3 regions of the Streptomyces sirii genome follow, and region 2 is predicted to be linked to each of the others. Evidence: riboswitches for the same ligand, from Rfam matches in the RefSeq annotation. Region 2 holds a riboswitch; each other region holds the start of a gene.
What was found. Region 2 has a riboswitch for cobalamin ahead of metE (5-methyltetrahydropteroyltriglutamate--homocysteine S-methyltransferase). Riboswitches for the same ligand answer to the same signal wherever they lie in the genome.

Region 1 (7,449 bases), 3.9 Mb from region 2:
ACTGCGGACAACGTCGCGGCGTACGTTCCTGGGCTCAATACTCAGCTCAAGGATGTCGCAGACGAAGACGGGGATCGCGCCAAGAATGTGTGGGATTCGGCGCAGTATGCTGACAGGCAGCAGAAAACAGCCTCAATTGTCTGGCTTGGATATGACGCTCCGCAAGGGGGGCCGGACAGGCTCTCTGAGACCGACCTTTCGGTTGCTGACCGGGAGCGGGGCGAGAAGGGCGGGGCAGCCTTCGGGCAGTTCCTAGATGGCATCCAGGCCACTCATCAAGGTGAACGGCCACATGTGACGGCCATTGGGCACAGCTATGGTTCGTTCACGGTGGGGCAGGCTGCCCAGCGTGAGGGCGGAATCCCTGCGGACGACATCGTCCTCGTAGGCAGTCCCGGCACCGGAGCCCAGAAGGCTGAGCAGCTTGGCGTGGGTGCAGACCACGTGTGGGTGGGTGCGGCAGAGAATGACCCGGTTACACATGCTCCATCGCCGTACGAACTCGGCCCCGGCGCCGCCATTGCGCATCTCATGGATCCGCACGAGCTGCATTTCGGCCAGGATCCAGCCAGCAAGGAGTTTGGTGGTCAGCGATTCGGAGTCGCAGACGGGGACCTTGCGGGCTCTCATTCCAGTTACTTCGACGGTGAAGAGGGTGGCGACTCCCTCAATAATATGGGTGCGATTGTGGCCGGACACCCGGAACAGGTTTCCCATCAGGGGAGGCGATGAAGGCGATGAGGCGATGGAAATTTCCCCGGGTGGTCGCCAGCGTGATGCTTGCGTCCGGCTGCCTTGGTGGCTGTTCGGTCTTCGGGGGGGATGATCACGAGCGAGCCAACGTGAAACAGGCCGTCAAGCGGATCGACGCTGTTCTGGATGATACCTTCAAGGCAATACGCCCCAGGATCAAATGGCGCGAGGGTCCTGCCCACATATCGGCGCACAGGAATTCCTTCACGAATACGGCGAATGGTGAAGTGGGCGTTGACCGGAAACGCTATGTGCGCACCAAGGTGTCAAAGGCGAAGCTTGCCGAGCTGATCAAGGCCGTCTATAAGCACTGGTCGGCGGCTGGGTATGAGATCGGTGAAATGAATCCCCGAGGGCCGTCGTTTTCCGCCACGGCCTCAGACGGTTGCGTTGTTCATTTCAGCGTGGGTGGCTACGGCAATATTTCCGTCAGCGCCAGTGTGGATGTCTCATCTGACGCGGTCAGCGGTGACATTTGGGGAGAAGAAGGCGACAAATTTCCCAAGGCGCCCAATGGGGGACCGGACTACGCGCCGGACGTGCGTGACCCCTACTGGTCCAAGTGACGTCGTGTGGCCCCTGCCCATCACAGGGGCGGGGCCACAACCCGGCTACTCCTCCGGGTACCTCCGCGGTGTCCACACCACGTCCTCGTCCCGGCCGTCATCCCGGCGCACCACCTCTGTCTGCGATGAGCCGACGATGAGGAGGGTGCGCATATCGACCTGGTTCGGGTCCAGATCCGTCAGGGCGACGGTGCGGACCGACTCCTCGGGGCCGCCGATGTCGCGGGCGAGGATGACCGGGGTGTCCGGGGCGCGGTGTTCCAGGAGGAGTTCGCGGGCCTTGGCGACCTGCCAGGTGCGGCTGCGGGAGCCGGGGTTGTAGAGGGCGAGGGCCAGGTCGGCACCCGCGGCGGCGCGGAGGCGGGCGGCGATGACCTCCCAGGGCTTGAGGCGGTCGGAGAGCGAGATGACCGCGTAGTCGTGGCCGAGCGGGGCGCCGGCGCGGGCGGCGGCCGCGTTGGCGGCGGTGACGCCGGGCAGGACGCGTACCGGCACGGAGCGGTAGGGGTCCTGGGAGGCGACTTCGAGGACTGCGGTGGCCATGGCGAAGACGCCCGGGTCGCCGCCGGAGACCACGGCCACCCGCCGGCCGCGGCGGGCCAGATCGAGGGCGAGTTCGGCGCGTTCGGACTCGACCTTGTTGTCGGAGCCGTGGCGGCGCTGGCCGGGACGTACCGGGACGCGGTCGAGGTAGGTGGTGTAGCCGACGAGGTCCTGCGCGGCGGCGAGGGCGCCGCGGGACTCCGGGGTGAGCCAGAGCGGGCCGGCCGGGCCGGTGCCGACGACCACGACCTCACCGGGACCGGACGGCTCGGCGGCGGGGTCCGGCGCCGCCTCGGGGGCCTGGTAGGACTGCTCCGCGACGCGGCTGGCGACGACCGAGACGGAGAAGTAGGGGACGGTGTCGGAGTCGATGTCGGCCAGTTTGTCCGTGCGTTCGCCGGACATGGTGGCGCGCTCGACGTAGTGGGCCTCGGCGAGGCGGCCGGCACGTTCCATCGCCCGGCGGACGGTGGGGAAGGTGCGGCCCAGCTTCATCACGACCGCGGTGTCGGTCGAGGCGAGGCGGGCCGTCAGCTCCTCCTCCGGGAGCGTGCCGGGCAGGATCGTCAGGACCTCGTCGGCCTCGGCGAGCGGCTTGCCCAGGCGGGCCGCGGCGGCGCTGATCGAGGTGACCCCGGGGATCACCTCCGTCGGGTAACGGTGCGCCAGCCGCTTGTGCATGTGCTGGTAGGAGCCGTAGAAGAGCGGGTCGCCCTCGGAGATGACGGCGACCGTGCGGCCGGCGTCGAGGTGGACGGCGAGGCGGGCCGCGGCCTCCTCGTAGAACTCGTCGAGCGCGCCGCGGTAGCCGCCGGGGTGGTCGGTGGACTCGGTGGTGACCGGGTAGACCAGCGCCTCCTCGATGTGGTCGGCGCGCAGGTGCTCGGCGGCTATCGCGCGCGCGATGGACCGTCCGTGCCGGGCGCTGTGGTACGCGATGACGTCGGCCGCGGCGATGACCTGGACGGCACGCACGGTCATCAGGGACGGGTCACCGGGGCCGAGGCCCACGCCGTAGAGGCGACCGGTCAGCTGCTGCTCGCTCACTCTTACTCTTCCTCGCTTGCCAGGGCGTTGATCGCGGCCGCGGCCATGGCGCTGCCGCCCCGGCGTCCGCGCACCACGATGTGGTCCAGCTTCGACGGGTGGGCGATCAGCGCGTCCTTGGACTCCGCCGCGCCGATGAAGCCGACGGGTATGCCGAGGACGGCGGCAGGGCGGGGTGCCCCCTCCTCGATCATCTCCAGCAGCCGGAAGAGCGCGGTGGGCGCGTTGCCGACGGCCACCACGGCGCCCTCCATGCGGTCACGCCACAGCTCCAGCGCGGCGGCGCTGCGGGTGGTGCCCATCCGGGCGGCCAGCTCCGGCACCGACGGGTCGGCGAGCGTGCACAGCACCTCGTTGTCGGCCGGCAGCCGCTTGCGGGTGACGCCGCTGGCGACCATGTTGGCGTCGCACAGGATCGGCGCACCGGCGCGCAGCGCCTTGCGGGCGTTGGCCACCACCTCGGGGGTGAACGCCAGATCGCGTACGAGGTCGACCATGCCGCAGGCGTGGATCATCCGGACCGCCACCCGACTGACGTCGGCGGGCAGCCCGGCGAGGTCCGCCTCGGCGCGGATCGTGGCGAAGGACTGGCGGTAGATCGCCGCACCGTCCTTCTCGTAGTCGAAGGCGGTCACTGTGGCCTCGTTTCTTGTGTTGCTGGTGGTGCATCCGGCCGTACGACCGATATCTGGTAGCCGTCGGCCGTTGCCAGGACGTCGACCCAGGTGCCGTGAGGGTGGCCGCAGCGGCGCTCGCAGCCGGACCAGTGGACGGGCGCGCCGCCCGCCCAGGCGGCCGGGGCCGGGCCGCCGTCCGGCGTCCGCGCGCCCGCGGCGACCGCGGCCGCGGCGTCCGCGCGGACGTCCGTAAGGGACTTGGCGCAGCCGGGGCGGCCGGTGCACGCGCCGAGGCGGTGCCAGGGAGAGGACGGGTCGGTGACCAGGCCGGCGGCGGACAGCTCGGCCGACCGGGCGGCGGCCGCGGCGGCCGGCAGACCGGGCAGGACGATTCCGCGCCAGGGCGTCAGGCGCAGTGCACCGGAGCCGTCCTGGGCGGCGATGGCGGTGAGCAGGCGCCACTGGGCGGTGCTCAGCCGGCCCAGCGGAGCCAGCACGCACAGGGCCCGGCGGCCGTCGGCGCCCTCGACCACCCCCGGGGTGGAGGAGTCCGGGAACTCCTCGGCGTGCGCGGTCACCGAGCGCAGAGCCCCTGCCCCGTCCGTCACATGCTCCGCCGTGATGCCCGCCGCTCGTAGCCGCTCGGCGACGTGCCGGGCCGTCAGCGTGTGCTCGTCCGGCAGTTCGCGGATCCGCCAGGCGCCGCTACCGCTCGCCGCGGCGGTGTCCAGGAACGTCAGGGCGGCGGTGAGCGCGGCGCGCGGTGCGTCCGGGCCGGCGATCCGCAGCGCCGCCGGATCGTCACCGACCCGCAGCAGCGCGGTGCCACCGGCGCCGGAGCCGGTCCGCCCGGCCACCGTGGAGGGTTCTGCGACCAAGCTCACATCCCCGCCCAGCGCCGCCACATCGCCCCGTCCGTCGTCCAGGACGAAGAGGAAACGGCCGGACAGCGCGGTCGCCGACCGGCTCGCGCAGAGCGAAGAGTCCAGGTCACGGGCCCACAACCGCACGTCAGCAGGGGTGTGCCGGTCCAGCCCGGCCAGCGGGGAGGCGAGGATGTTGCGGATGCGTTCGTGGTGTTCGGAGGGGAGCAGACCGGCGTCGCGCAGCAGAGCGGCGAGCGGGCCGCCGCAGTCCTCGGCAAGGCCGCGCAGTTCCACGTTCCCCCGGGACGTCAGGGAGAGCCGGCCGTCCCCGAGAGTGTCCGCGGCGTCGGCCAACGCCTCGGCCTGACGTACCGTCAAGTCACCTGCGACTACCCGCACTCGGGCCAGTCGCCCGTCGGCCGCCGGGTGCAGCCGCAGCGCCCCCGGGCAGGCGTCACCGCGGTCCCGTAGGGGCGGTTCGGACCCCAGGGGCCGGATCGAGGGGGAGGGCGGCATGGCGGCGAGCATACCCACGACGCCGGGCGGCCGATCCGGGGCGGATCCGGCCACGGACCGGTCGCCGACCGGCCACCTACGCGGCCGCGGACCCGGCCCGGGCGGAGCGGAGCGGTCCGCGGCGGTCGGCCCCAGGGCCCGCTTACCTTGGCCGTCCGCAGCCCTTACTATGCAGGTCGGTGGGTCGGCTGGCCCACCGGACGCCAGCGACGGCGCCCAAGGGAGGAAGCCCGGTGAGAATCCGGCGCGGTCCCGCCACTGTGAACCCGGCCGGCGCCGGGTGAGCCAGGAACTCCCGCCGTCCATACGACCACCCGGGGCGCGGACACCCCGAGGAAGGCCTGCGCTCGCATGCTTCTGCTGCTGTCGACCTCCGACACCGACCTGCTCAGCGCCCGCGCGGCCACGGGCCCGGTGCCGTACCGTCTCGCCAACCCCGCCCGCCTCGACGTGGCCGAGCTGCCCGCGCTGCTGGAGGGCACCGACCTCGTCGTCGTACGCCTCCTCGGCGGCATCCGCGCCTGGCAGGAGGGGCTGGACCTGCTGCTCGCCGAGGACCAGCACCGGCCGGTCGTCGTGCTCACCGGTGAACAGGCCCCCGACGCCCAGCTCATGGAGCAGTCCACGGTCCCCGTCGGCATCGCGGCCGAGGCGCACGCCTACCTCGCGCACGGCGGCCCCGCCAACCTCGACCAGCTCGCCCGATTCCTCTCCGACACCGTCCTGCTGACCGGCCACGGCTTCGAGCCGCCGGCGCCCGCGCCCACCTGGGGCCCCCTCGACCGGGAGAGCCGCAACGACAGCGGCCCGCTGGTCGCCGTGCTCTACTACCGCGCTCACCACATGAGCGGCAACACCGCCTTCGTGCGGACCCTGTGCGAGCAGATCGAGGCGGCCGGCGGCCGCGCCCGCCCGCTCTTCGTCGCCTCGCTGCGCGCACCCGAGGCGGAGCTGATCGACGCCCTCCGCCCGGCCGACGCGATCGTCACCACCGTCCTGGCCGCCGGCGGCACCAAGCCCGCCGAGGCCTCCGCCGGCGGCGACGACGAGTCCTGGGACGCGGGCGCGCTCGCCGCGCTCGACGTGCCGATCCTCCAGGCCCTGTGCCTGACCGGATCGCGCAGCGCCTGGGAGGAGAACGACGAGGGGCTGTCCCCCCTGGACGCCGCCAGCCAGATCGCCGTCCCCGAGTTCGACGGGCGTCTGATCACCGTCCCGTTCTCCTTCAAGGAGGTCGACGAGGACGGTCTGCCGGTGTACGTCGCCGACCCCGAGCGCGCCGCCCGCGTCGCCGGCATCGCCGTACGCCACGCCCGGCTGCGCCACATCCCGGCCGGCGACAAGCGCCTGGCGCTGGTGCTCTCCGCCTACCCGACCAAGCACTCCCGCATCGGCAACGCCGTCGGCCTGGACACCCCGGCCAGCGCGGTCGCTCTGCTGCGCCGCCTCCGGGCGGAGGGCTACGACTTCGGCGACGAGACCGCCGAGCCCGTCCCCGGTCTGGAGTCCGGCGACGGCGACGAGCTGATCTACGCCCTCATCGAGGCCGGCGGCCACGACCAGGAGTGGCTCACCGAGGAGCAGCTGTCCCGCAACCCGGTCCGCATCCCGGCCGCGGACTACCGGCGCTGGTACGCCACGCTGCCGCAGGAGCTGCGCGACGCCGTCGAGGAGCACTGGGGGCCGGCGCCGGGCGAGATGTTCCTCGACCGCAGCCACACGGGCGAGCCGGGCCGCGACCCCGACGGCGACATCGTCCTGGCCGCCCTGCGCCGCGGCAATCTCCTGATCCTCATCCAGCCGCCGCGCGGCTTCGGCGAGAACCCGATCGCGATCTACCACGACCCCGATCTGCCCCCCTCGCACCACTACTTGGCGGCCTACCGCTGGATCGCGGCCTCCCAGGAGGACGGCGGCTTCGGCGCCGACGCCATGGTCCACCTGGGCAAGCACGGCAACCTGGAGTGGCTGCCCGGCAAGAACGCGGGACTGTCCGCCGCCTGCGGCCCGGACGCCGCGCTCGGCGACCTCCCGCTCGTCTACCCCTTCCTGGTCAACGACCCGGGCGAGGGCACCCAGGCCAAGCGCCGGGTCCACGCCACCCTCGTCGACCATCTCGTCCCGCCGATGGCCCGCGCCGAGTCCTACGGCGACATCGCGCGCCTGGAGCAGCTGCTCGACGAGTACGCGGCGATCTCCTCCATGGACCCGGCCAAGCTGCCCGCGATCCGCTCCCAGATCTGGACGCTGATCCAGGCCGCCAAGCTCGACCACGACCTGGGGATGGACGAACGCCCCGACGACGAGGGCTTCGACGACTTCCTGCTGCATGTCGACGGCTGGCTGTGCGAGGTCAAGGACGCCCAGATCCGCGACGGTCTGCACGTCCTGGGCGGCGCGCCCGCCGGGGAGGCCCGCGTCAATCTCGTGCTCGCCATCCTGCGGGCCCGGCAGATCTGGGGCGGCACACAGGCCCTGCCCGGCCTGCGCGAGGCGCTCGGCCTCGACGAGTCCGCCGCGACCCGTACGACCGCCGACGAG
Region 2 (7,449 bases):
CCTGGGCTTCCTCGGGCACCTGGCCGCCGCCTTCGGCGAGCGCCGGCGGGACCTGCTGAAGGAACGCCGCCGGCAGGCCCTGCGTCTGGCCAGCGGCTCCCCGCTCGACTTCCCGCTGGTCACCGCCGCCGTGCGCGCCGACCCGTCGTGGCGTGTCGCCGCGCCGGCTCCGGGCCTGACCGACCGCCGCGTCGAGATCACCGGCCCACCGGACCGGCGTATGACGGTCAACGCGCTCAACTCCGGGGCCCGGGTGTGGATGGCCGACTTCGAGGACGCCACCGCCCCCACCTGGGACAACGTCATCGGCGGCCAGCTGAACCTGCGCGACGCCATCGACCGGCGCATCGACTTCACCAGTGACGACGGCAAGGAGTACCGGCTCGCCGACCGCGGCCGGCTCGCCACCATCGTCGTCCGGCCGCGCGGCTGGCACCTCGACGAGGGGCACCTGGAGTTCGCCGGCGGACCGGTGCCCGCCGCGCTCGTCGACTTCGGCCTGTACTTCTTCCACTGCGCGCAGCGCCAGATCGACACCGGGCACGGCCCGTACTTCTACCTGCCGAAGCTGGAGAACCGCTACGAGGCCCGGCTGTGGAACGACGTGTTCGTCCTCGCCCAGGAGCTGCTCGGCATACCCCGCGGCACGATCCGCGCCACCGTGCTCATCGAGACGATCACCGCCGCCTTCGAGATGGAAGAGATCCTCTACGAGCTGCGCGAGCACAGCTCCGGCCTCAACGCCGGCCGCTGGGACTACCTCTTCAGCCTGATCAAGACCTTGGGACACCGCACCGGCTTCCTACTGCCGGACCGGGCGAAGGTGACCATGACCGCCCCCTTCATGCGGGCGTACACCGAACTGCTGGTGCGCACCTGTCACCGGCGGGGCGCCCACGCGATCGGAGGCATGGCCGCGCAGGTGCCGAGCAAGGATCCGGCCGCCAACGAGGCGGCGCTGGCCAAGGTCCGGCTGGACAAGGAGCGCGAGGCCGAGGACGGCTTCGACGGCTCCTGGGTGGCCCATCCCGGCCTCGTGCCACTGTGCCGCGAGGTGTTCGACGGCGTGCTCGGCGACCGGCCGCAGCAGATCGACCGTTCCCGCGACGATGTGGCGGTGAGCGCCGCGGACCTGCTCTCGGTGCGCCGGATCAGCGGTCCGCCCACGGCGGAGGGGGTGCGAGCCAACGTCGCGGTGGCTCTGCGCTACTTCGCCGCCTGGCTGCGCGGCCAGGGGGCGGTCGCCCTGTACGGCCTGATGGAGGACGCCGCCACCGCCGAGATCGCCCGTGTGCAGATCTGGCAGTGGCTGCGCCACCGGGTCGTGGACCGGGAGACGGTCCGGCGGCTGCTCGACGAGGAGCTCGCCGCGCTCGGTGCCGAGTACCCGTGGGCGCCTCTCGAAGAGGTGCGCGCGCTCTTCGAACGGAACGCACTGGCCCGGGAGTTGCCGGGCTTCTTCACCCCGGACGCCTACGCCCGCCACCTCGTACGGAACGCGGAGCCGCGGTCATGAGCGCGGGCATCCAGCGCGTCGGGGTGGTCGGCGGCGGTCAGATGGGCGCGGGCATCGCCGAGGTGTGCGCACGGGCCGGTCTCGACACCGTGGTCTGCGAGGCCGACGCCACGGCCGCCCGCGCCGCGCGGGAGCGGGTGGCCGCCTCGCTGGACCGCGCCGTGCGGCGGGGGAAGCTGGAGCCGGCCGCGGCGCGGCAGGCCCTCGCCCGCCTGCTCTTCACCGGCAGCCTGGAGGACCTGGCGGACCGGCAGCTCGTCATCGAGGCCGTCGTCGAGAACGCCGACGCCAAGACGGAGGTGTTCGCCGCGCTCGACAAGATCGTCGAGGACCCAGGGGCGGTGCTGGCCACCAACACCTCCTCCCTCCCCGTCATGCGCCTGGGCATGGCCACCGGCCGCGCCGACCGGGTCGTGGGGCTGCACTTCTTCAACCCGGTCCCGGTGCTGCCGCTGGTGGAGATCGTGACGTCCCTGCACACGGCTCCCGAAACGGTCGCCGTCGTGGCGGACTTCGCCACCGGCACCCTGGGCAAGACGGTCGTCCGCTCCCAGGACCGGGCCGGCTTCGTCGTCAACGCGCTGCTCGTGCCATACCTGCTCGCGGCGATCCGCATGGCGGAGTCGGGCTTCGCCACGGCCGCGGACATCGACACCGGCATGGAGCTGGGCTGCGCCCACCCCATGGGGCCGCTCAGACTGGCGGACCTGATCGGGCTGGACACCGTCTCCTCGATCGCCGAATCGCTCTACGACGAGTTCAAGGAACCGCTCTACGCCCCTCCCCCGCTGCTCCAGCGGATGGTCGAGGCAGGGCTGTTGGGCCGCAAGGCCGGCCGGGGGTTCCACCAGTACGACCAGAACTGAGGGGTCTGGTCCGGTCGGGCTGAGGGGCCCGGCCGCACCGCCGGCCGAGGGATCCGGCGGCTGCTCACAGGGGAGGGCGGGAGACGCATGTGCGGCGTTTCCCGCCCTCGTCGCGCTTCACACCTGTCGCCCGCGTGGCTCACCTCACCTTCCGAATGGTGGACCTGGACGTACCGCATCGCTCGACGGCCCTTAGGCTGACCTGTGCAGCTGGTTCGCCCCGTCCGCCAGGCGGGATGCGTCGCAAGAGGGAACCCGGTGGGAATCCGGGACTGCCCCGCAGCGGTGAGCGGGAACGACCGCCGTCATACGCACTGGGTCCGATGAGAGGGCCTGGGAAGCGACGGCCATTAGGTGTCCTCCCCCGTGAGGACGTGCTCGCGAGTCCGAAGACCTGCCATCTGCCCGGGTGCGGACGACTCGCACCCGGATATCCCGGTGACCTCGAGGGCGGGTCGGCGTACATACCAGGCGGATGACCGCGCCATGCCGCGCGAGGTCGTATCGCACGGTTCGCTGCCCCTTCGCGTCCTCGTCCCGTCGCCGGGATCTCAGGGATTCATCTCGCGAAGGAGATCTCCGTGAACACCAAGTCCGCAGCCGCGGCAGCACGGGCCACCGTGTACGGCTACCCCCGCCAGGGCCCGGACCGGGAACTGAAGAAGTCGATCGAGGGTTACTGGAAGGGCCGCGTCACCGCCGACGCCCTCCGCGCCACCGCCGCCGAACTGCGCCGCTCCGCCTGGCAGCAGTTGGCCGGGGCGGGCCTCGACGAGGTCCCGACCGGCGACTTCTCGTACTACGACCACGTCCTGGACACCACCGTCATGGTCGGGGCGATCCCCTACCGCCACCGGGACGCCGTCGCGGCCGATCCGCTCGACGGTTACTTCGCCATGGCGCGTGGCACGCAGGATGTCGCACCACTGGAGATGACCAAGTGGTTCGACACCAACTACCACTATCTGGTGCCCGAGTTGGGCCCCGACACGGTGTTCACCGCCGACTCCGCCAAGCAGGTCGCCGAGCTGAAGGAGGCCCTGGCACTGGGGTTGACGGCCCGGCCGGTGCTGGTCGGTCCCGTCACCTATCTGCTGCTGGCCAAGCCCGCGCCCGGCGTGGCCGCCGACTTCGACCCGCTGACCCTCCTGGACCGCCTGCTGCCCGTGTACGCCGAGGTCCTCGCCGACCTGCGCGCGGCCGGCGCCGAGTGGGCGCAGTTGGACGAACCCGCCCTCGTCCAGGACCGCACACCGGCCGAGCTCGACACCGCTGCCCGCGCCTACCGCGAACTCGGCGCCCTCACCGACCGGCCCAAGCTGCTCGTCGCCTCCTACTTCGACCGCCTGGGCGACGCGTTGCCCGTCCTGGCCAAGGCTCCGGTCGAGGGGCTCGCGCTGGACTTCACCGAGTCCGCCGCCGCCAACCTGGAGGCCCTGGCGGCCGTCGGCGGACTACAGGGCAAGCGACTGGTCGCCGGCGTCGTCAACGGCCGCAACATCTGGGCCAACGACCTGGAGAAGTCCCTCGCCACGCTCGGCACCCTCCTCGGTCTGGCCGACCGGGTCGATGTGTCGGCCTCCTGCTCCCTGCTGCACGTCCCGCTGGACGCGGCGGCCGAGCGGGACATCGCACCGCAGGTCCTGCGCTGGCTGGCCTTCGCCCGGCAGAAGACGGCCGAGATCGTCACCCTCGCCAAGGGCCTGTCCCACGGCACCGGCGCCATCACCGCCCAACTGGCCGCGACCCGGGCCGCCCTGGCCTCCCGGGCCAACTCACCCATCACCCACAACCCGGACGTCCGCGCCCGTACCGGCGCGATCGGCGAGAGCGACGCCCGCCGCTCCCAGCCCTACGCCGAACGGACCTCGGCCCAGCGCGCCCACCTCCGCCTGCCGCTGCTGCCGACCACGACCATCGGCTCCTTCCCGCAGACCGGCGAACTGCGCACCGCGCGGGCCGACCTGCGCGCGGGCCGGATCGACACGGCCGGGTACGAGGAGCGGATCAAGGCCGAGATCCAGGAGGTGCTCGCCTTCCAGGAGAAGGCCGGTCTGGACGTCCTCGTCCACGGCGAGGCCGAACGCAACGACATGGTCCAGTACTTCGCCGAGCAGCTCACCGGCTACCTCGCCACGCAGCACGGCTGGGTCCAGTCGTACGGCACCCGCTATGTCCGCCCACCGATCCTGGCCGGCGACATCTCCCGCGCCGAGCCGATGACCGTGCGCTGGACGGCCTACGCCCAGTCGCTCACCGACCGTCCGGTCAAGGGCATGCTCACCGGCCCGGTCACCATGCTCGCCTGGTCCTTCGTCCGCGACGACCAGCCCCTGGGCGACACCGCCCGCCAGGTCGCCCTCGCCCTGCGCGACGAGGTGGGCGACCTGGAAGCGGCCGGCACATCCGTCATCCAGGTGGACGAGCCGGCCCTGCGCGAGACCCTGCCGCTGCGCGGCGCCGACCGCCCCGCCTACCTGGCCTGGGCCACGGAGGCGTTCCGGATCACCACCAGCGGCGTCCGCCCAGACACCCAGATCCACACCCACATGTGCTATGCCGAGTTCGGCGACATCGTCCAGGCCATCGACGACCTCGACGCGGACGTCATCAGTCTGGAGGCCGCCCGCTCCCATATGCAGGTCGCCCGCGAACTGGCCGCCCACGGCTATCCGCGCGAGGCCGGGCCCGGCGTGTACGACATCCACTCGCCGCGCGTGCCGAGCCCGGAGGAGGCCGCCGAACTGCTGCGCACCGGCCTGAAGGCGATCCCCGCCGAGCGCCTGTGGGTGAACCCGGACTGCGGTCTGAAGACCCGGGGCTGGCCCGAGACCCGGGCGTCCCTGGAGAGCCTGGTGGCCGCGGCCCGCACCGTCCGCGGTGAGCTGTCCGCATCCTGACCTGACGGCTCCCTAGGGGCCGGGGCCATGAGTGCCCCGGCCCCTGGGCCCCCAATCACCGTTATTTCATCGGCATTTCAGCGCTCCCCACGACAGTGGGCGCACAACGTGTCGAACGACCGGTCGCGCGGCTACGCCGTACGCGCACCGAGCAAGTGAACGGGGACCCTGTGGATGATCTCTTGCACAAGCTGGTTTCTGCCGCCCTCACGGGAGGTCTGATCGCCCTGGTGGGCTTTCTGAGCATGGCCGCCCGCAGGCGCAGGGCCGCCAGGGAGGAAGCCCGCCGCACCGGCTCCGACTGAGGATCGCACGCAAGCCTGACGGCGGCCGACCGGCCTGGAGTTGGCCGGTCGACCGCCCGTCTGCGCGGTTGACGCGGTTGTTGTCGCTATACCGTCACCCCGTCACAGCGCCAACCAGACCGCCTCGTCCGTCCCCAGGTGGCCGTCCTCGATGTGTCCGCTTGCCAGGACCACCGTGTCGTGTTCCGGGAGGGGGTACGGGTCGGCGGAGAGGTTGACGACGCAGGCGAAGCCCGGTTCGCGGGCGAAGGCGAGTACTCCGGGTGGCGTGTCCAGCCAGGTCAGGGCGGAGTCGCCGAGGGCGGCGTGGTCCCGGCGCAGGTGGAGGGCGCGGCGGTAGAGCTCCAGCATGGACGCCTCGTCGCCGGTCTGCGCCTCGACGCTGAGGGCGTGCCAGTCCGCTGGCTGGGGCAGCCAGGGCGCGCCGGAGGCGTCGTCGGGGCTGAAGCCGAACGGTGCCTCCTGCCCGGACCACGGGATCGGCACCCGGCAGCCGTCACGGCCGGGGTCGGTGTTTCCGGAGCGCTCCCAGATGGGGTCCTGGAGGACGTCCTCGGGCAGGTTCTCGACCTCCGGCAGGCCCAGTTCCTCGCCCTGGTAGACGTATGCGCCGCCGGGCAGGGCGAGCATCAGCAGGGCGGCGGCGCGGGCGCGCCGGATGCCGAGTGGGAGGTCGAGGGGGCCTTCGGGCCGGTAGGGCACATTGGCGGTCCACTTCCTGACCACCTCGCGTCCGTAGCGGCTGGGGTGGCGTACGACGTCGTGGTTGGAGAGCACCCAGGTGGCGGGGGCGCCGACGGCGCCGAGGCTGGCGAGCGAGCTGTCGATGACCTCGCGCAGCGCCTTGGGGTCCCAACTGGTCATCAGGAAGTCGAAGTTGAAGGCGGTGTGCAGACCGTCCCGGCGTACGTAGCGGGCGAGCCGCTCGGGGCTGGGCGCCCATGCCTCGGCGACGAACTTGCGGTCGCCGGGGAACTCGTCGGCCACCCGGCGCCACGATCGGTAGATCTCATGCACCTCGTCGCGGTCCCAGTGCGGGTGGTCGACCGGGGCCTGGGCTTGTGGGGAGTCCGGGTCCGGGAGGACCGGCAGGTCGGGGAGTTCGGGGTGCTTGATCAAGCCGTGCGCCACGTCGATGCGGAAGCCGTCGACGCCCCGGGTGAACCAGAACCGCAGGATGTCCTCGAACTCGGCACGTACTTCCGGGTTCTTCCAGTTGAGGTCCGGCTGCTCGGGGGCGAACAGGTGCAGGTACCACTGTCCGTCGGGCAGCCGCCTCCAGGCCGGGCCGCCGAAGCAGGACTTCCAGTCGTTGGGCGGTTCGGCGCCGTCGGGGCCGCGTCCGTCCCGGAAGACATAGCGCTCGCGCTCCGGGCTTCCGGGCCCGGCGGCCAGCGCGGCCTGGAACCACGCGTGCTGGTCGGAGGTGTGGTTGGGCACGATGTCGGGGATGACGCGGATGCCGTGCCGATGCGCCTCCTCGATGAGCGCCTCGGCCTCCGCGACGCTGCCGAACAGCGGGTCGATCTCCCGGAAGTCCGCCACGTCGTATCCGTGGTCGGCCATCGGCGACTTGTACCACGGGTTGATCCAAATGGCGTCGATGCCAAGGGACTTGAGGTAGGGAAGGCGTGAGCGGATGCCTGCGATGTCACCGATCCCGTCGCCGTTCCCGTCGGCGAAGCTGCGGATGTAGACCTGGTAGATGACGGCGCTGCGCCACCAGGGTGCGGTGCTGGGCATGGTCGGGCGTACTCCTTGCGGAAGAGTGTGCGGTAAGCGGTACGGAGGGCGGGCTACTTCGCCGCGCCGGCGGTGAGGCCGGCGACGATCCGGCGCTGGAAGATCAGCACCATGATCAC
Region 3 (7,449 bases), 4.6 Mb from region 2:
CATGCAGAGCGCATTGAGCCCTCTCCGTCATCGGGGACAGGCGGTACTCACGAAGCGGCGGGCAGTGGACCTGTGTCGCGTCGCCGCCATGCTCTGTCGCCCTGCCTGACGGGCTTGAGCGCCTCCCCCGGCCTCCAGGAGCGGGGGGTGTCCCCTCGCCCGGCCGGCCCCTCAAGGCCGCAACCCCCGCGAGTTCCCCACTCGGCGCCACTTTCGCCCCCGTTCGAATGAATCGGGCCGTCCCGAAGAGATCGGCGCAAAACGGGCGCACCCGCGTGCAACTCTGCAAACCGCCCCCCGCAACTGCCCCGGAGGAGAAGAACATGAGCCGTAGCGACGTCCTCGTAGACGCCGACTGGGTCGAGGCCAACCTCGACGACCCGAAGGTCGTGATCGTCGAGGTCGACGAGGACACCTCGGCCTACGACAAGAACCACATCAAGAACGCGGTCCGCATCGACTGGAAGAAGGACCTCCAGGACCCGGTGCGCCGCGACTTCGTCGACCAGGCGGGCTTCGAGAAGCTGCTGTCCGCCAAGGGCATCGCCAACGACGACACGGTCGTCCTCTACGGCGGCAACAACAACTGGTTCGCCTCCTACGCGTACTGGTACTTCAAGCTCTACGGCCACGGCAGCGTCAAGCTGCTCGACGGCGGCCGCAAGAAGTGGGAGCTGGACTCGCGCGACCTGGTCGACGGCGCGCAGGTGCCCGAGCGCCCGGCGACCGAGTACAAGGCCAAGGCCCAGGACACCGCCATCCGCGCCTTCCGTGACGACGTCGTCGCCGCGATCGACAACCTCAACCTGGTCGACGTGCGGTCCCCCGACGAGTTCAGCGGCAAGCTGCTGGCCCCCGCGCACCTCCCGCAGGAGCAGTCGCAGCGCCCCGGCCACGTGCCCAGCGCCCGCAACATCCCGTGGTCGAAGAACGCCAACGACGACGGCACCTTCAAGTCGGACGACGAGCTCAAGGCCCTCTACGAGGAGGAGTCCGTCGACCTCGCCAAGGACACCATCGCCTACTGCCGGATCGGTGAGCGCTCCGCGCTGACCTGGTTCGTGCTGCACGAGCTGCTCGGCCAGACCAACGTCAAGAACTACGACGGCTCCTGGACCGAGTACGGCTCCCTGGTCGGCGTCCCGATCGAGCTCGGCGCCAACAAGTAAGCAAGACAGCTTCTCCCCCGAACCCCTCAAGGAAGTACCGCTATGTGTGGAGCACAGGCCGGCGGCCCGGACGCCTCGACCATCAAGCCCGGTGAGACCACGATCCAGGGCAGCGTGACCCGCGACGGCCAGCCCGTCACCGGTTACGTCCGACTCCTGGACAGCACCGGCGAGTTCACCGCCGAGGTTCCGACCTCCGCGACCGGACAGTTCCGCTTCTACGCCGCCGAGGGCACCTGGACGCTGCGCGCCCTGGTCCCGGGCGGCACCGCGGACCGCACCGTCGTCGCCCAGAAGGGCGGCCTGGCGGAGGTCGCCATCGCCGTCTGACGGCGGCCTTCGGGCACCTTCGTACGGCCGGAGGGCCGCACCCCAGAGGTTTGGACGCCTTTGCGGGGGTGCGGCCCTTCGGCGTGCCCGGGGGGGACGGAACGGGCCTTCGCGGCGGCTTCTTTCCGCCTCGCCGCGGACTTACCGTGGAGCTATGGACAGCCGCCGCCGGTCGCCCGCCGAGCGCCGCCACCGCCGCTACTTCGTGCTGATGGGCGTGTGCCTGGTGCTTTTCGTGCTGGCGTGGGGCGTGGTGCGGCTGTGGTCGGTGCCGGCCGCGGTGGGCATGTGCCTGGTCGCCATGGTCATCCCGCCGATCGCGGCGATCATCGGCAACCGCCGGGAGCCCGGCGAACGCTGGTGGGACGAGTCGGGCGACCCCGAGTCCGACCGCTGGTGGCGCGAGCTGGACGACCGGGGCGACGACAAGCATCCGCGGTAGACGGCCCGGCGCGGCGCCCGGCTGCCGGACACGCTCAGTACACCAGCGCCCGGTGCGCGTCCGTCGGGGCCACGGTCAGTACACCAGCGCCCGGTGCGCGTCCGTCGGGACCACGGTCAGTACACCAGCGCCTGCACGTCATCCGGCATGATCTCGCTGACGAAGAGCTGGGAGCCGGCGATGCCCGCCCCCTCGATCAGGTCCTTCTGCTCGATGTTCCGCCGGGCCGCGCACTGGGTGCACACCGTGATCGCCCCGCCGCCCGCGCGGATCCCGTCGATCAGCTCCGGCAGCGGCGCGGCGTGCGGCAGCTCGAACTCGGCCGCCCGCCCCGGCAGCGCGAACCACACCGACTCCCCGGTCAGCCACAGCGACACCTCGACGCCGCTGGCCACCGCCACCGCCGCCACCGTGAACGCCTGCGAGCAGCGCTCGGGCGCGTCCGCACCCGCCGTCACCTTGATCACGAGCTTCTTCGCCATAAGGCAAGAGTAGAGCGGGCACCGGCGCGATGCGGGTGCCCTCTGCTCCTTTAGAGCTTGGGGGACGACCTCACAGCGCCGCCGTTCCCCGCGCCGACTAGACTCGCAGGCGGTCCGTTACACCCTCACTCCGTCCAAGGAGCGCGCTCGTGCTTGAGGCATTCTTCACCACCCTGCTGGTTCTGGTCGGCGTCGGCGTGATCGCGTTCGCCGGTCTGACCTGGAAGAAGCTGTACCAGGGCCAGCGCTGAGCGGCCTGCGCGCCGCCCAGCTCCGCCCTTCGCCGCAGCGCTTCGCGCACCCCTGCCGACTGCCCCCTCAATAGATCGCCTGAGCTGTCATGATCGAGATCCCGTCCGACCTGAACCCGGCCTTGGTGCCGCTCGCCTTCCTCCTCGGCCGCTGGGAGGGCGCCGGCGTCGCCGACTTCCCCGGCACCGAGAAGTGCAACTTCGGGCAGGAGGTCGTCTTCGCCCACGACGGCCGCGACTTCCTGGAGTACACCTCGCACAGCTGGGTGCTCGACGGCGAGGGCAACAAGGTCCGCCCACTGGAGACCGAGAGCGGCTACTGGCGCGTCGACGCGGACCGCAAGGTCGAGATCGTCATGATCCGCGACCAGGGCGTGGTGGAGGTCTGGTACGGCGAGCTGGCCGACAAGAAGCCGCAGATCGACCTGGCCACCGACGCCGTCGCCCGCACCGCCGCCTCCGGCCCGTACAGCGGCGGCAAGCGGCTCTACGGCTACGTCAAGGGCGACCTGATGTGGGTCGGCGAGAAGTCCACCCCGGACGTGCCGCTGCGCCCGTACATGTCGGCGCACCTGAAGAAGGTCGCCGGTCTGAAGGAGTGGGCCGAGAGCCTGCCCGACGACATGCCGGACGGGGTCGCCTTCTTCAACCCGGACGGCACCCCGTACCAGGGCTGACCGGCCCTTTCGTGTGACGCGCCCCGCGGGGGAAGTCCGGTGAGAGTCCGGCGCTGACCCGCAACGGTAAGCGGAAGACCCCTTCCGCAAGCCCGATCGCCCGCGGCGGCGCCCGATCCTTTCAACTCGCCGTGGACTGCGAGGGGACGCCGCCGTTGCCTTCGGGCGCCTCCCGGTGTGAGCCGGGGCGCTCCGGCCGCCGCTCCCTTCCCTGCGCCCTCGGCCCGAGCCGAAGGCGCAGGTCCCTTGGCACCCCCCGCCCGAACCACCCCCCTGGTGGCCGCGCTGTGCGCCGTCCTCCTCTGCTCCCTGCTGTGCGGCGTCGGCCTCGGCGCCGCCGGGGTGAGCTGGGCGCAGGTGCTGCGCTACCTCGGTGCCGGGCTGACCGGCGGCACCCTCGCGCCCGACGAGGTCGCCCCGTACACCATCGTGTGGCAGCTGCGCTTCCCCCGGGCGCTGCTGGCCGCGGTCGTCGGCGCCGGGCTGGCCGGCGTCGGCGTCGCCGTCCAGGCGCTGGTCCGCAACGCCCTCGCCGACCCGTTCGTCCTCGGCATCTCCTCCGGCGCGGCCGTCGGCGCCAACGCCGTCCTGCTCTTCGGGGCGCTGGGCGCACTGGGCGTCTGGGCGCTGTCGGCGTCGGCGTTCGCCTCCGCGCTGCTGGCCATGGCCCTGGTGTACGCGGCGGCCCGCACCGCCCATGGGCTGACCCCGCTGCGGCTGGTGCTGACCGGCACCGCGATGTACTACGGCTTCTCCGCCCTCACCACCTTGATGGTCTTCACCGCCGACCGCGGCGAGGCGGCCCGCTCGGCGATGATGTGGCTGCTGGGGAGCCTGAGCGGGGCCGGCTGGGGCTCGCTGCCGATCGCCGCGGTCGCGGTGGCCGCCGCGCTGGCCCGTCTGCTGCTGACCGCGGGCCGGCTGAACGCGCTGGCCATGGGGGACGAGACGGCCGCCGCCCTGGGCGTGGACGCCGGTCGGATGCGCCGCGAGCTGTTCGTGATCGCGGCCGCCGTCACCGGCGCGGTGGTCGCGGTCAGCGGCGCGATCGGCTTCGTCGGGCTGATGGTGCCGCATGTGGCCCGGATGCTGGTCGGTGCCGACCACCGCCGGGTGCTGGCCGTCGCTCCGCTGCTCGGGGCGGTGCTGCTGGTGTGGGTGGACACCCTGTCCCGGGTGCTGCTGGCACCCGTCGAACTGCCGGTCGGGGTGATCACCGCCGTGATCGGCGTGCCCTGCTTCATCGCGCTGATGCGGCGGCGCGGCTACAGCTTCTCGGGCGGTGCCTGATGCGGGTCGACATCGAGGACGTGTCGGTGGACGTGGCGGGCGTCCGCCTCCTGTCCGACATCACCCTGCGCGCGGGCAGCGGCCGGTTCATCGGGCTGGTCGGCCCCAACGGCAGCGGCAAGTCCACCCTGCTGCGCTGCGTCTACCGCGCGCTGCGCCCGTCCGCCGGCACCGTACGGCTCGACGGCGCCGAGCTGGCCGCCATGACCGCCCGCGAGCAGGCCCGGCGCCTGGCCGTGCTCCCCCAGGAGACCGCCACCGACTTCGACTTCACCGCCGCCGAGGTCGTCGCGATGGGGCGGCTGCCGCACCAGCGCGGCGGCTCCGGGCGCCCCGGCGCCGCCGACCGGGAGATCTGTGCGGCGGCGCTGTCGCGCACCGGCACCGGTCACCTGGCCGACCGCGGCTTTACGAGCCTGTCCGGCGGCGAGAAGCAGCGGGTGCTGATCGCCCGCGCGCTGGCCCAGCGGCCCAGGGTGCTGGTGCTCGACGAGCCCACCAACCACCTCGACATCGCACAGCAGTTGGAGGTGCTCGCGCTCGTACGGGGCTGGGGGCGCCCCGGGGACGGGGCCGAGGGCGGGGTGACCGTGCTCGCCGCCCTGCACGACCTCAATCTGGCCGCCGTCCACTGCGACGAGCTGTACGTCGTCGCCGGCGGCCGCATCGTCGCCTCCGGCGCCCCGCACGACGTACTGACCGAGGAGCTGCTCGCCGAGGTCTTCCACGTCCGCGCGCACCGCGTCACGCACCCCGAATCCGGCGCCGTGCAACTGCTCTTCGACCGCATCGCCCCGACCACCCCGTGAGGACCACCATGCGCATCCACCGCCCGGCCGCCCTGCTCGCCGTCCTCGCCCTCGCCCTGACCGGCTGCGGGGCCGAGGTCGCCCCGGACCGCGCCGCCGGCAGGTCCGCCGACGGCCACTACCCGGTCACCGTCGAGAACTGCGGTGTGCCCACGACCTACCGCCAGGCGCCCCGGCGCGTGGTCACCAACGACGTCGGGATCGCCGACATCATGTTCGCGCTCGGCCTTCAGGACCACATGGCCGGCTACGTCATGCCCGCCTACCGGGGCAGGATCGACGCGGTGGCCTGGAAGGACGCCTACGACCAGGTCCCCTGGCTGTCCAAGAAGGCGATCACCAAGGAGATCGCGCTGGACGCCCGGGCCGACCTGGTCTTCGCGGGCTGGAACTACGGCTTCGGCGAGGACACCAACCTCACCCCGGCGTCCCTGAAGAAGCTCGGCATCGGCAGCTATGTGCTCACCGAGTCCTGCCGCAACGGCGCCTCCGGCGGCTCCCGCGGTGTGCTGCCGCCCCTGGAGGCGCTCTACGCCGACCTGGAGAACCTCGGGAAGATCTTCCACGTCGAGGACCGGGCCGCCGCCCTGGTGAAGAAGTACCGCCAGCAGGTCGCCGAGGCCGCCGCCAAGGCACCCGCGCCCGCCCGCCGCCCCTCCGTCTTCCTCTACGACGACGGCCGCGACAAGCCGCTGACCGCGGGCAGGTACGCCGGCCCGCACGACATCATCACCAAGGCCGGCGGCGACCATGTGATGAAGGACCTCAAGGACTCCTGGACGACCGTGGGCTGGGAGACCGTCGTGGCCCGCGACCCCGACGTCATCGTCGTCAACGACTACGGCACCCCCACCGGCGCGCAGAAGAAGGCGTTCTTGAAGTCCTACCCGCCGCTGGCGAACGTCTCGGCCGTGAAGAACGACCGGATCTACGTCATGGACTACGCCGATCTGGTCGAAAGCCCCCGCAACCCGGCCGCGGTCGGCGCGCTCGCCCGCTATCTGCGCGGTGTACGGACGACCGGCTGACGCGGCGGGCGTACGCACCCGCCCCTCGGCCTCCTAGACTGGCCGTGTGGTGACCACCGACTGGCAGAGCGACCTCCGCAGGCGCGGCTACCGCCTGACCCCGCAGCGGCAGCTCGTGCTGGAGGCTGTGGACAGACTGGAGCACGCCACCCCGGACGACATCCTCACCGAGGTGCGCAAGACGGCGGGCGGGGTGAACATCTCCACCGTCTACCGGACCCTGGAGCTCCTTGAGGAGCTCGGCCTGGTCAGCCACGCCCACCTCGGGCACGGGGCACCGACGTACCACCTCGCCGACCGCCACCACCACATCCATCTGGTGTGCCGGGACTGCACGGACGTCATCGAGGCGGATCTGTCGGTGGCCGAGCCGTTCACCGCGACGCTGCGCGAACAGTTCGACTTCGAGACGGACATGAAGCACTTCGCGATCTTCGGGCGTTGCGCCAACTGCCGCACCGCTTCCGAGGAGGGCGACGGCTGAGGCAGTCGCCGGCGAGTCGTAGGCTGGCCCCATGCTGCGACAATCACCTGCCAGCCCCCTGCTGTCGCTGCCCGGCGCCGTCCCCGCCGAGGCGCCCGACGAAGGCGTCGCCGCGCACTACGGCGACCTGTTCCGCGAACAGCGTGCCCTCGCCGACGGCTCCGGCCTCGTGGACCTCTCGCACCGCGGCGTGGTCACCGTCACCGGCCCCGAACGGCTGACCTGGCTGCATCTGCTGCTCACCCAGCACGTCAGCGAACTCCCGCCCGGCCAGGCCACCGAGGCACTGGTCCTCTCCGCGCACGGCCATATCGAGCACGCCGTGTACCTCGTCGACGACGGCGGGACGACCTGGCTGCACACCGAGCCGGGCCGGCAGGAGGCGCTGATCGCCTACCTGGAGAGCATGAAGTTCTTCTACCGGGTCGAGGTCGCCGACCGCACCGCCGAGATCGCCGTGGTGCATCTGCCGGCCGGCTCCATCACC

Region 1: it holds a riboswitch for cobalamin, as region 2 does, so the genes downstream of both, cobN (cobaltochelatase subunit CobN) here and metE (5-methyltetrahydropteroyltriglutamate--homocysteine S-methyltransferase) in region 2, are expected to answer to the same signal.
Region 3: it holds a riboswitch for cobalamin, as region 2 does, so the genes downstream of both, WAB15_RS24195 (FecCD family ABC transporter permease) here and metE (5-methyltetrahydropteroyltriglutamate--homocysteine S-methyltransferase) in region 2, are expected to answer to the same signal.

What each region holds. Positions count from the first base shown of each region.
Region 1 is NZ_CP147982.1:4,572,628-4,580,076, reverse strand. Features, by position in the region: gene WAB15_RS20505 (alpha/beta hydrolase) at 1-732, shown strand, start outside; gene WAB15_RS20500 (hypothetical protein) at 729-1,319, shown strand; gene WAB15_RS20495 (precorrin-2 C(20)-methyltransferase) at 1,365-2,909, opposite strand; gene WAB15_RS20490 (precorrin-8X methylmutase) at 2,912-3,544, opposite strand; gene cobG (precorrin-3B synthase) at 3,541-4,908, opposite strand; cobalamin riboswitch at 5,071-5,224, shown strand; gene cobN (cobaltochelatase subunit CobN) at 5,260-7,449, shown strand, end outside.
Region 2 is NZ_CP147982.1:717,381-724,829, forward strand. Features, by position in the region: gene aceB (malate synthase A) at 1-1,516, shown strand, start outside; gene WAB15_RS03355 (3-hydroxybutyryl-CoA dehydrogenase) at 1,513-2,382, shown strand; cobalamin riboswitch at 2,577-2,799, shown strand; gene metE (5-methyltetrahydropteroyltriglutamate--homocysteine S-methyltransferase) at 2,964-5,282, shown strand; gene WAB15_RS03365 (hypothetical protein) at 5,465-5,587, shown strand; gene WAB15_RS03370 (glycoside hydrolase family 13 protein) at 5,690-7,330, opposite strand; gene WAB15_RS03375 (carbohydrate ABC transporter permease) at 7,384-7,449, opposite strand, start outside.
Region 3 is NZ_CP147982.1:5,338,941-5,346,389, reverse strand. Features, by position in the region: gene WAB15_RS24225 (putative leader peptide) at 2-109, shown strand; gene WAB15_RS24220 (sulfurtransferase) at 324-1,169, shown strand; gene WAB15_RS24215 (DUF1416 domain-containing protein) at 1,212-1,499, shown strand; gene WAB15_RS24210 (hypothetical protein) at 1,711-1,941, shown strand; gene WAB15_RS24205 (DsrE family protein) at 2,058-2,423, opposite strand; gene WAB15_RS24200 (FABP family protein) at 2,764-3,351, shown strand; cobalamin riboswitch at 3,344-3,474, shown strand; gene WAB15_RS24195 (FecCD family ABC transporter permease) at 3,598-4,641, shown strand; gene WAB15_RS24190 (ABC transporter ATP-binding protein) at 4,641-5,450, shown strand; gene WAB15_RS24185 (ABC transporter substrate-binding protein) at 5,459-6,478, shown strand; gene WAB15_RS24180 (Fur family transcriptional regulator) at 6,525-6,962, shown strand; gene WAB15_RS24175 (YgfZ/GcvT domain-containing protein) at 6,994-7,449, shown strand, end outside.